3 regions of the Alkalihalobacillus sp. NPDC127517 genome follow, and region 1 is predicted to be linked to each of the others. Evidence: riboswitches for the same ligand, from Rfam matches in the RefSeq annotation. Region 1 holds a riboswitch; each other region holds the start of a gene.

Region 1 (3,127 bases):
GAAGAGGCTGAAAGCTGGTTTAGACAAAGCGAGTTTAATCTATATGATCAAGTGATTACAAAGTATCAAACGGTGGATATCACATTTGATATCAATCACTTCCGAAAAGAGGCAGGCTTACCTGAGTCGCCATTTGTGACTCAAAAAGAGAATCGGGATAGTAGCTTAAAGCCAATCTATTACCATAACAATCAATTCCTTTCTGTTAAACAAGAGGATATTGAGACATATGAGGACTTAGGATTTAATCCAAACACGATTGATGCATTTTACCATGACCCTATTCTACGCTTCTTTAAAGAGAAAACAGATGGAAAGGCAGCAGGTACTGTTCGTAAGTACCGGACAAGCTTATTCACCATTCGTTACTCATTAGAAGTACAGAGAACAAAGAATTGGTCTGATTGCACAAAAGACTTCTGGAAAAAACACTTACTTATTGATCTCTTTGAAAATGATGTCATTAGCCAAACACAGGTAAAAGACCTACTAAGTACAATTAAAGCATTTACGAAGTGGCTAGATCAGAACGTAGGAACAGCCATTCATGCAGACGCTTCTGCGGTTTGCTCAGAGCTTGAGACTTCTTTAATTGAAGCTGTTCAAGTGTATAATCTGTCATCTGATTCAGGACGTTTTTCTTTACCTCAGTATCAAAAGGTCGATCCTGAAGCAACAGGTGGACTGTTCAAGGTAACGGAAGTGACTGAAGATCGTATTCATGTGAAGTCGATGGATACAAAAGATACAGTAACCTTTGTTTTGCCGAAAAAAGCACAAAACCTGGCGAACGAAGGATTAATCTTTGAAGCAGTTGTGGAGGTAGCTGAAGATCAGCAGACTGAGCTCGCAAAACTGTTAAACGTTTATCCTAAAGAAGCATATCAATACTTGTAAAAAAGAAATACCTCTTGTCAGATTCGACAAATTCTGATATTGTGTTTTTAACACAACACAACCACATATTCTTATTAAGAGGAGCAGAGGGACTGGCCCGATGATGCTTCAGCAACCCCGCAATTGCGGAAGGTGCTAATTCCTGCAGGTGAAAGACCTGGATAATAAGAGCTGAATGACTTACAACAATCATTTCAACCCTCTTATTTTTAGTTAAATAAGAGGGTTTTTATTGTTTTTAGGAAAACATGAGAGTAAGGGTAAGAGATCGCTTTCAAACCTTAGTATCCTCATCGATATAGACTATTTTTAAGGGAAGGCAGGTACGACCATTGATTGAATTTAAGGGAGTTAGTAAGGTATTTAAAACAACGGATCGCGAAGTAAAGGCACTTGATGACGTGACATTTCGTGTAGAAAAAGGACAAATTGCTGGTGTCATCGGATTTAGTGGAGCAGGGAAGAGTACATTAATACGGAGTGTGAATCTGCTTGAGCGTCCAACTGATGGGGACGTAATCGTAAATGGCCAGAGCATTATGTCATTAAAGGGAAGCCAATTGCAGAAGGCAAAGCGCGATATCGGTATGATTTTTCAACACTTTAATTTGCTTCAATCAAAAACGGTGTTTGAGAATGTAGCTGTCCCCTTGCGACTTGTTCGTACACCTCAAGCAGAAGTGAAGAAACGAGTAGCGGAATTACTAGAGTTTGTTGGTTTATCAGATAAAGCGGAAAGCTATCCAGAACAGCTTTCTGGTGGACAAAAGCAACGGATTGGGATCGCCCGTGCGCTTGCATCGAATCCAGCCGTTCTTCTATGTGACGAAGCAACATCAGCTCTTGATCCAGAAACAACAAGTGCCATCCTCCAGCTTCTTAAACGAGTGAATACAGAATTTAACGTGACGATCTTAATCATTACTCATGAAATGGGAGTGATCCGTGAAATCTGCGATCGCGTAGCCGTGATGGAATCCGGACGAATTATTGAAGAAGGTACGGTTCTTGATGTCTTCTCTAAACCGCAGCATCAGACTACAAAAAACTTTGTTCGATCAGTAGTAAATGATCAAATTCCAGCAAGTGTACGACGTATTCTGGAGCAAGGGTCGGAAAAAACGAGAATCTACAAAATAGAATTTATAGGTGAGTCTTCTGGGAAGCCACTTTTGTCTGAGCTTGTTAGAAAATTTGACGTTGATGTCAATGTACTCTTTGGAAACATTACAGAAATCCAGGATACACCATTCGGGAGCTTAACTGTTGAAGTACAAGGTGAACCGGAGTCACTTGAAGCAGCGTTTCAATTTATTCTAGACAAAGATTTACTTGTAACGGAGGTGAAACTTGATGCTTGAGAGCCTACCAGAATCCATTAGACCAAACATTTCAACGGATATACTGATCACCTCCCTTTATGAAACGTTATATATGGTGTTCTTATCCTTATTATTTTCAGCGATCATTGGTATTTTACTTGGTGTTGTACTCGTTGTGACACGTAAAGGGCATATTCTTGAATGTACATGGTTTTTTAACATATTGAATCCAATTATTAATGTGCTGCGTTCAATTCCCTTTATTATTTTAATGGTGGCAATAATCCCATTCACACGTTTTATTGTTGGAAGTGCTGTTGGAATGGAAGCAGCTGTTGTACCGCTTGTTGTATACGCAGCACCTTATATTGCCAGGTTAATTGAGAACTCATTACTTGAAGTCGATCCCGGCATCATTGAAGCGGCTGACTCAATGGGAGCGTCAAAAACACAGATTATCTTCCGTTTCTTATTACCGGAAGCAAAAGGCTCACTCATTTTAAGTATTACAACTGCAACGATTGGACTTGTCGGTGCCACTGCAATGGCAGGTGCCATCGGGGCAGGTGGAATTGGTAATGTTGCCATTACTTACGGATATCAGCGTTTTGACAATGCCACAATGGTAATCACAGTTATCTTATTAATTGTTATGGTTCAAGGCTTGCAATCACTTGGAAATTTACTTGCTAAGAGATCGAGAAGAAGATAAAACAGAGAGAAAAGGGTGGAGAGTATTATGAAAAACACATTAAAATTGTTGGTAGCAGGACTTGGACTCGCAGCACTTACCGCATGTGGTTCAGGAGATGAAGAAACGGTCAAAATTGGTATTGCGGGAACAGATGCGCGTCAGTGGGACTTTATCTCTGATATCGCTAAAGAAGAAGGCATTAACATTGAAATTG
Region 2 (3,127 bases), on a different contig from region 1:
CGGGTAGTGCCCATGATTTAGAGCAACGTGGCGTGATATTAGGTTCTGATTATGATAGTAAAAAGGCACGTATTAAAACGATGGTACTGCTAGCCGCTCGCGCGGATATAGCACAGGGTTTCTTAAGTTAATGGCTTTTTCTTGTCAAGTTGGAGACAGAGGAATATAATGGATTTACTGAATGCGATGAACAGCACCTCCCTTGATGAAGGATTTGGCAAGTGGGTAAACTGTACGTCGGAAAGGCAGGTCGTAGATGTTTTCGTTGCTAACGGCTGCAATAGCACCTGCAATCGGACTGCTAACTTACTTTTATCTTAAGACAGATTACCGTCGTGCAATCTATGGAACCATTATTCGAACCTTTTTGATGGGGTTCTTGTTAGTGTTTCCGGTAATGGTTTTACAGTTTGCATTTATTGAAGAGAATGTTTTTCCATATGAATGGCAACAGGCGTTAATTCTGTACGGCTTTACTGAAGAGTTCTTTAAATGGTTTGTGCTCTACATTTTTGCCTATCAATTAGGAACCATTAACAGGCGTAATGATGGGATTGTGTACGGCGTATCGTTGTCGCTTGGCTTTGCTACCATGGAAAATATCCTCTATTTAATTGCGCACGGTATTGAGACGGCGGTCGGACGAGCGTTGTTACCAGTCTCGAGTCATGCTCTTTTTGGAATTATAATGGGGTATTATCTAAGTCATGCAAAGCTCTCACCAGACAATAAAAAAAAGTTTCTGACCTATTCATTGTGGATCCCTGTGTTATTACATAGTTTATATGACTACATTGTCTATTTGTTTAATCATTATGTGTTTTTTGGATTAATTCCTTTTATGCTGATGCTATGGGCTTTCGCTATCTACAAAATGAAACTCGCTCGGAGGCTTGATCAACACTCACCACGAATAAGGAGGAATTAAATCATGCAAGGCGAACGCTATAAAGTTGTGATCCGTTGCCCACTGTGCAAGGAAAAATACATTCTTCGAGGTCATAAAAATGAGTTTGGAGAATATGAAACAGGATTCAAACGCTGTGTATGTGGCAATGAAGATCAACTTAAGATTGAAGCCACATTAGAAACATAAATTTAATACTTGCGTTTTAAACATATATCCTGTATGTTTAAGTGAATATTCATAATTTAACATGTATTCTTATCAAGAGAGATGGAGGGAAAGGCCCTGCGAAGTCTCAGCAACCAGCCTCAATAGGCAAGGTGCTAAATCCGGCAGTTTATTCTGCTAAGATAAGAGAAAGCTTATATGATCAATAAGCGCCTTTCTCTTATGTTTGAGAAAGGCGCTTTTTTCTTTTAAATGAAACCTGGGGGGACAACCATGAGTGAAAAAGCGTTAGAAACAAAATTAGTGCAAATAGGAAACCGAAAAGACAATCGAACGGGGGCTGTGAACGCACCTGTCTACTTTTCCACTGCATATAGACATACTGGGATAGGAGAATCGACTGGCTATGATTATGCAAGAACAGGGAATCCCACTAGAGAAATATTAGAACAAGCCATTGCGGAGCTAGAGGTAGGAGATCAAGGCTTTGCATGCAGTTCAGGAATGGCCGCAGTTCAAACGGTTTTATCTATTTTTAAAAGTGGGGATGAAATTGTTGCTTCAAAGGACCTATACGGCGGCACTTATCGTTTGTTTGAAGAAGGCTGGAATCATTGGGGCATTACGTTCCATTATTCTGATCCGCGTAATTTAGAAACATTTGAAGAGGCGATAACAGCTAAAACAAAAGCGTTATTTATTGAAACGCCAACAAATCCACTTATGCAAGAAGCATCGATTCCTGAATTAGCCAAGCTAGCAGAAAAATATCATCTGCTTCTGATCGTGGACAATACGTTTTACACGCCGATCATTCAGCAACCTATTAAACTCGGAGCCGATATTGTCATTCATAGTGCGTCCAAGTACATAAGTGGTCACAATGATGTCATAGCAGGATTAATTGTGTCAAAAGGCAAAGAGCTTTCAGAAAAAATTGGATATTTTCATAATGGAATTGGTGCAACATTATCAGCTTTTGATTCATGGCTTGTAATTCGTGGGATGAAAACTTTAGCATTACGTATGGAAAAGCATGAGCAAAATGCAAAAGAATTAGTTAGCTTTTTAGAAGAATCAAATGTTGTAGAAGATGTTCTCTACCCTGGAAGAGGTGGAATGATTTCCTTTAGAGTCGGTAGTGAGGCGTGGATTAATCCGATTCTTCAAAATCTTGCGTTGATTTCATTCGCAGAAAGCCTGGGAGGCGTTGAAAGCTTAATGACCTATCCGGCAACGCAAACTCACGCTGATATTCCAGAAGAAGTGAGAATTGCGAATGGCGTTGATAATCGTTTACTTCGATTCTCTGTTGGAATTGAACGAGCTGAGGATTTAATAGAAGACTTAAAACAAGCGTTTTCCAAGTTGTAACTAGACTCAGTAATAAAGTGGGAGGAGATTTAAGTGGGGTTGTTAGAGCGTCTTAAACAGGATGTATTAGTAGGTGACGGAGCGATGGGAACGCTCTTGTATGAACGCGGAATCGAACAACAATGCTTTGAAGAGGTAAATCTCAGTCACCCAGAAGAAATCATCGCCATTCATACGGAATATCTTCTCGCAGGAGCTGACGTCATCCAGACAAACACATACGCTGCAAATCGACTTAAGCTTGGCAAATATGGGTTAGCAGATAAAACTGGGGAAATAAACCGACGAGCGGTGGCGTTAGCAAAGCAAGCGGCAGAAAACCGGGCGTTTGTTGTTGGCACGGTTGGTGGTATCCGGCGTTTTCAAATGGAAGAATCTACAATTAGTGAAATTGAAGATGCGTTGACCGAACAAATCATTGTTTTAATTGATGAAGGAGTCGATGGCTTCTTATTTGAAACGTTTTATGATTTAGAAGAAGCATTACTTGTTACGTCTATTGCTAAAAAGCATAGCTCCCTTCCGGTTATTATGAACATTAGCTTAGGAGATATTGGGGTTATGAGTGGAGGCATACATGCTGCCACAGCATTTGAACAATTAATGTCCGCTGGTGCAGACATTGTTGGATTAAATTGCCGAATGGGGCCAGCCCATATGCTCAGGTCCTTTGAAGAG
Region 3 (3,127 bases), on a different contig from region 1:
ATATTCGCTAATGACGCGAGTGAAATCTTCTCCATGAAAGAAATCCTGTCTGTTTAAAATAAACACTTTTGCTGCCTTTAAGCAAGCAATCTCAGCAGATGCTCGTTTCGTTGGATCCGTTATACTTGTCAGATCTTCTACGGGTGCAAGCCCAATGACTCTGCGTGAAAGCTCAAGACCTACAACAGCTGCTGTGTCGGTGAGTAATTCCTCCAAATAGTATTCTAAGAACCCGGGATATTCAGCGACCCGTTCTGTGACTTGATCATAAAATGCATATGTGAATTTCTCTTTAAACTGGTCAACAAGTTCTCGTATCGTGGTAAGTAAATACGACGTATACGATTCACGTTCGATCGGATCTTCAATCGTTTCTTCACCATTGACATAAGCAAAGATTAAATTAGCGATGATATTACCGATGTCATAACCTGCTGGTCCGTAAAACGCAAATTCGGCATCAATCACTTTTGTTTGATGTTCCGTTACAAAGATTGATCCAGTGTGGAAATCTCCATGGATGAGAGACTGTGCCTTTGTTAGAAATTGAAACTTAAGCTTAGCGGTTTCTAGCGCTAATTGTTCGTCCCCCCAAAACTCTTCTTGGACATAAGGAAGCGTCTCGCTAAACACTTCATTTCGATGGCAGTCGTAAAATGGTTCTGTATACACTAAATCTTCTGTGATCTCACAAAGCTCAGGATTAATGAACGCTTTTACCTGTTCTTTCTTATCCTTATGATTAAGCACAAGATCAGACGTTAGAAGTAACGTTTGAACAAGAAATGTGGAAAGATGATCACTTAGCAACGGAAACGTTTGTTTATGTAAGAATGCTTTTCTGAGAATGGTGTAATTTGAGAGATCCTCCATAACAGTACAATTCATAATAGGGTCATAATGATAGACCTCTGGAACAAATTCAGGAACTAATTCTCCTTGTATTTTTAAAATATCATGTTCAATTCGATTACGATCAGGGGATACCTTAAACTCGTCAGAAATTCTGGCAACAGGGCCAGCTTGCTTAATAATAATGGATTGTGAGGTTTGTGGATCAACTAATCGGAAGACATAATTTAAGTTTCCGTCGCCAATTTCCTCGCATGTGATAGCAGAGCCTTCAGGAAATATCGACAACGTTTTGGCATATTCAATCGCTTCGGTCTCTGTCATTGTGAAATATCGTTCAGTAAAGGTTGTCACAGGAATTCCTCCATCTTTATAAAATAAAATCTAAAAAGCCTCTTTCATGAAAGAAAGAGGCTTGAACACTAGGATTCAACCTCTTATCTTTCAGACTCACTTGAGTCTGTTGGATGTAGCACCGTGCCTTAAAACCTTAAAGGTTTTCATTCTCACACATGAGAATGAGTAGGTCGGTTGCCGGGCTTCATAGGGCCAATTCCCTCAGCCAGCTCTCGATAAGAGTTACATATTCAATTATTAGGAGTTATCTTCATTTTCCCAATCAGAGTAATTGGTTTAAATATTACGAGGAAAGAATTCAGTTGTCAATAGATTCTGATAAAATGATTTTTGCTAATTGACAGAATAGATGGACGCTGTCATAATCCTTAGTATATTTATCAACATTATAAACTGAATATTGATTTTACTCTTATGAAGAGCTGGTGGAGGGAAGATCCCGATGATACCCGGCAACCTGTTTTGACTTATGTCCACTCAAGGTGCTAATTCTCACAAGATCACTTGGTAGATAAGAGGACAAGATAAAATGATTGCTACCGTCCTCTTTCTCATTTAAGAGGGCGGTTTTGTTTGTATGGAGAGGAGATTATTTATGAGCTTTATAACCGTTACGTATCGAGTATTTGATCAAAAACATGATTTACATAAAAAAGCAGAGTCCATTGCGCTTGGTTTAACCATTGGTTCATGGACCCATCTACCCGCACTTGAAAAACAGCAGCTGGAGCGTCATAAGGGCGAGGTGGTAGAGGTAGTCGAAGAAGAATCATCTGAACAAACCATAAGCTACTTTAAGAATACCCGCACCATTGGACGGATCAAAATCGCCTACCCGCTAGCGAATTTTTCGAGTGACCTTCCGGCGATCCTAGCAACTGTATTTGGAAAGTTATCGCTTGATGGAGAAATTAAATTAATTGATATGGAATTGCCTCCGGAGCTAGAGCAGTCATTTCCTGGCCCTTCATTTGGCATAGAAGGTATACGAGAACTTGTTAGTGTCTATGATCGCCCCCTCGTAATGAGTATTTTTAAAGGGATGATTGGTAAGGATACACAGGAATTTAGTCAGCAATTAACAGATCAACTTCTAGGTGGGGTTGACTTGGTTAAAGATGACGAGATTTTATTTGATAATTCTTTAACCCCTTTCAGTGAGAGAGTAGAGATAGGGAGCAGGATTATAAACCAAGTGTATGAAGAGACAGGAGAAAGAAAGCTCTATGCTGTGAATCTCACTGGACGAACATTTGAATTAAAAGAAAAGGCAAAACAAGCCGTGGACCAGGGAGCCACAGCTTTATTATTTAATGTGTTTGCTTATGGGTTGGATGTATTGCAGGCATTAGCGGAAGACCCTGAGATCCATGTTCCAATTATGGCGCATCCAGCGGTATCTGGGGCTCTAACTGCCTCACCATTTCACGGCATTTCAAACCGTGTGTTACTCGGTAAGCTGTTACGATTGGCCGGAGCAGATCTTGTGTTATTCCCGTCTCCTTATGGAAGTGTTGCCCTGGATAAAACAGAAACAGATGCCATTGCACATGCACTGACAGAAAAGCGTCAACTGAAAAAGGCATTCCCTGTTCCATCAGCAGGCATCCATCCAGGATTAACGCCTAAACTTATTCATGACTTTGGCCGTGATTGTGTAATTAATGCGGGTGGTGGAATCCACGGACATCCAGGTGGTGCAAGAGACGGAGCAAAAGCATTTAGAGATGCGATTAAAGGTGTAATGGACACATCTTTAACAGATGCGGCAAAGGAGTCACCAGAACTGAAGGCAGCACTTGATTTGTGGGGGAATTAGAAATGAAAGAGAGATTTGAAAAAACACCGATTATTTTTTGTGATTTTGACGGGACGATTACAACAAAAGATAACATCATCGCCATCATGCAGCATGTGA

Evidence for each region. Region 1 has a riboswitch for S-adenosylmethionine ahead of ACQKKO_RS07710 (methionine ABC transporter ATP-binding protein). Riboswitches for the same ligand answer to the same signal wherever they lie in the genome.
Region 2: another riboswitch for S-adenosylmethionine. It lies ahead of ACQKKO_RS01930 (methionine biosynthesis PLP-dependent protein); the one in region 1 lies ahead of ACQKKO_RS07710 (methionine ABC transporter ATP-binding protein).
Region 3: another riboswitch for S-adenosylmethionine. It lies ahead of mtnK (S-methyl-5-thioribose kinase); the one in region 1 lies ahead of ACQKKO_RS07710 (methionine ABC transporter ATP-binding protein).

Annotation. Positions count from the first base shown of each region.
Region 1 is NZ_JBNNQX010000005.1:53,976-57,102, reverse strand. It holds gene ACQKKO_RS07715 (YecA family protein) at 1-897, shown strand, start outside; SAM riboswitch class I at 966-1,068, shown strand; gene ACQKKO_RS07710 (methionine ABC transporter ATP-binding protein) at 1,230-2,258, shown strand; gene ACQKKO_RS07705 (methionine ABC transporter permease) at 2,251-2,931, shown strand; gene ACQKKO_RS07700 (MetQ/NlpA family ABC transporter substrate-binding protein) at 2,959-3,127, shown strand, end outside.
Region 2 is NZ_JBNNQX010000002.1:3,475-6,601, forward strand. It holds gene ACQKKO_RS01915 (asparaginase) at 1-131, shown strand, start outside; gene prsW (glutamic-type intramembrane protease PrsW) at 257-928, shown strand; gene ACQKKO_RS01925 (hypothetical protein) at 932-1,096, shown strand; SAM riboswitch class I at 1,163-1,264, shown strand; gene ACQKKO_RS01930 (methionine biosynthesis PLP-dependent protein) at 1,349-2,449, shown strand; gene ACQKKO_RS01935 (bifunctional homocysteine S-methyltransferase/methylenetetrahydrofolate reductase) at 2,483-3,127, shown strand, end outside.
Region 3 is NZ_JBNNQX010000011.1:18,121-21,247, reverse strand. It holds gene mtnK (S-methyl-5-thioribose kinase) at 1-1,206, opposite strand, end outside; SAM riboswitch class I at 1,287-1,431, opposite strand; SAM riboswitch class I at 1,619-1,727, shown strand; gene ACQKKO_RS15375 (2,3-diketo-5-methylthiopentyl-1-phosphate enolase) at 1,805-3,028, shown strand; gene ACQKKO_RS15370 (2-hydroxy-3-keto-5-methylthiopentenyl-1-phosphate phosphatase) at 3,031-3,127, shown strand, end outside.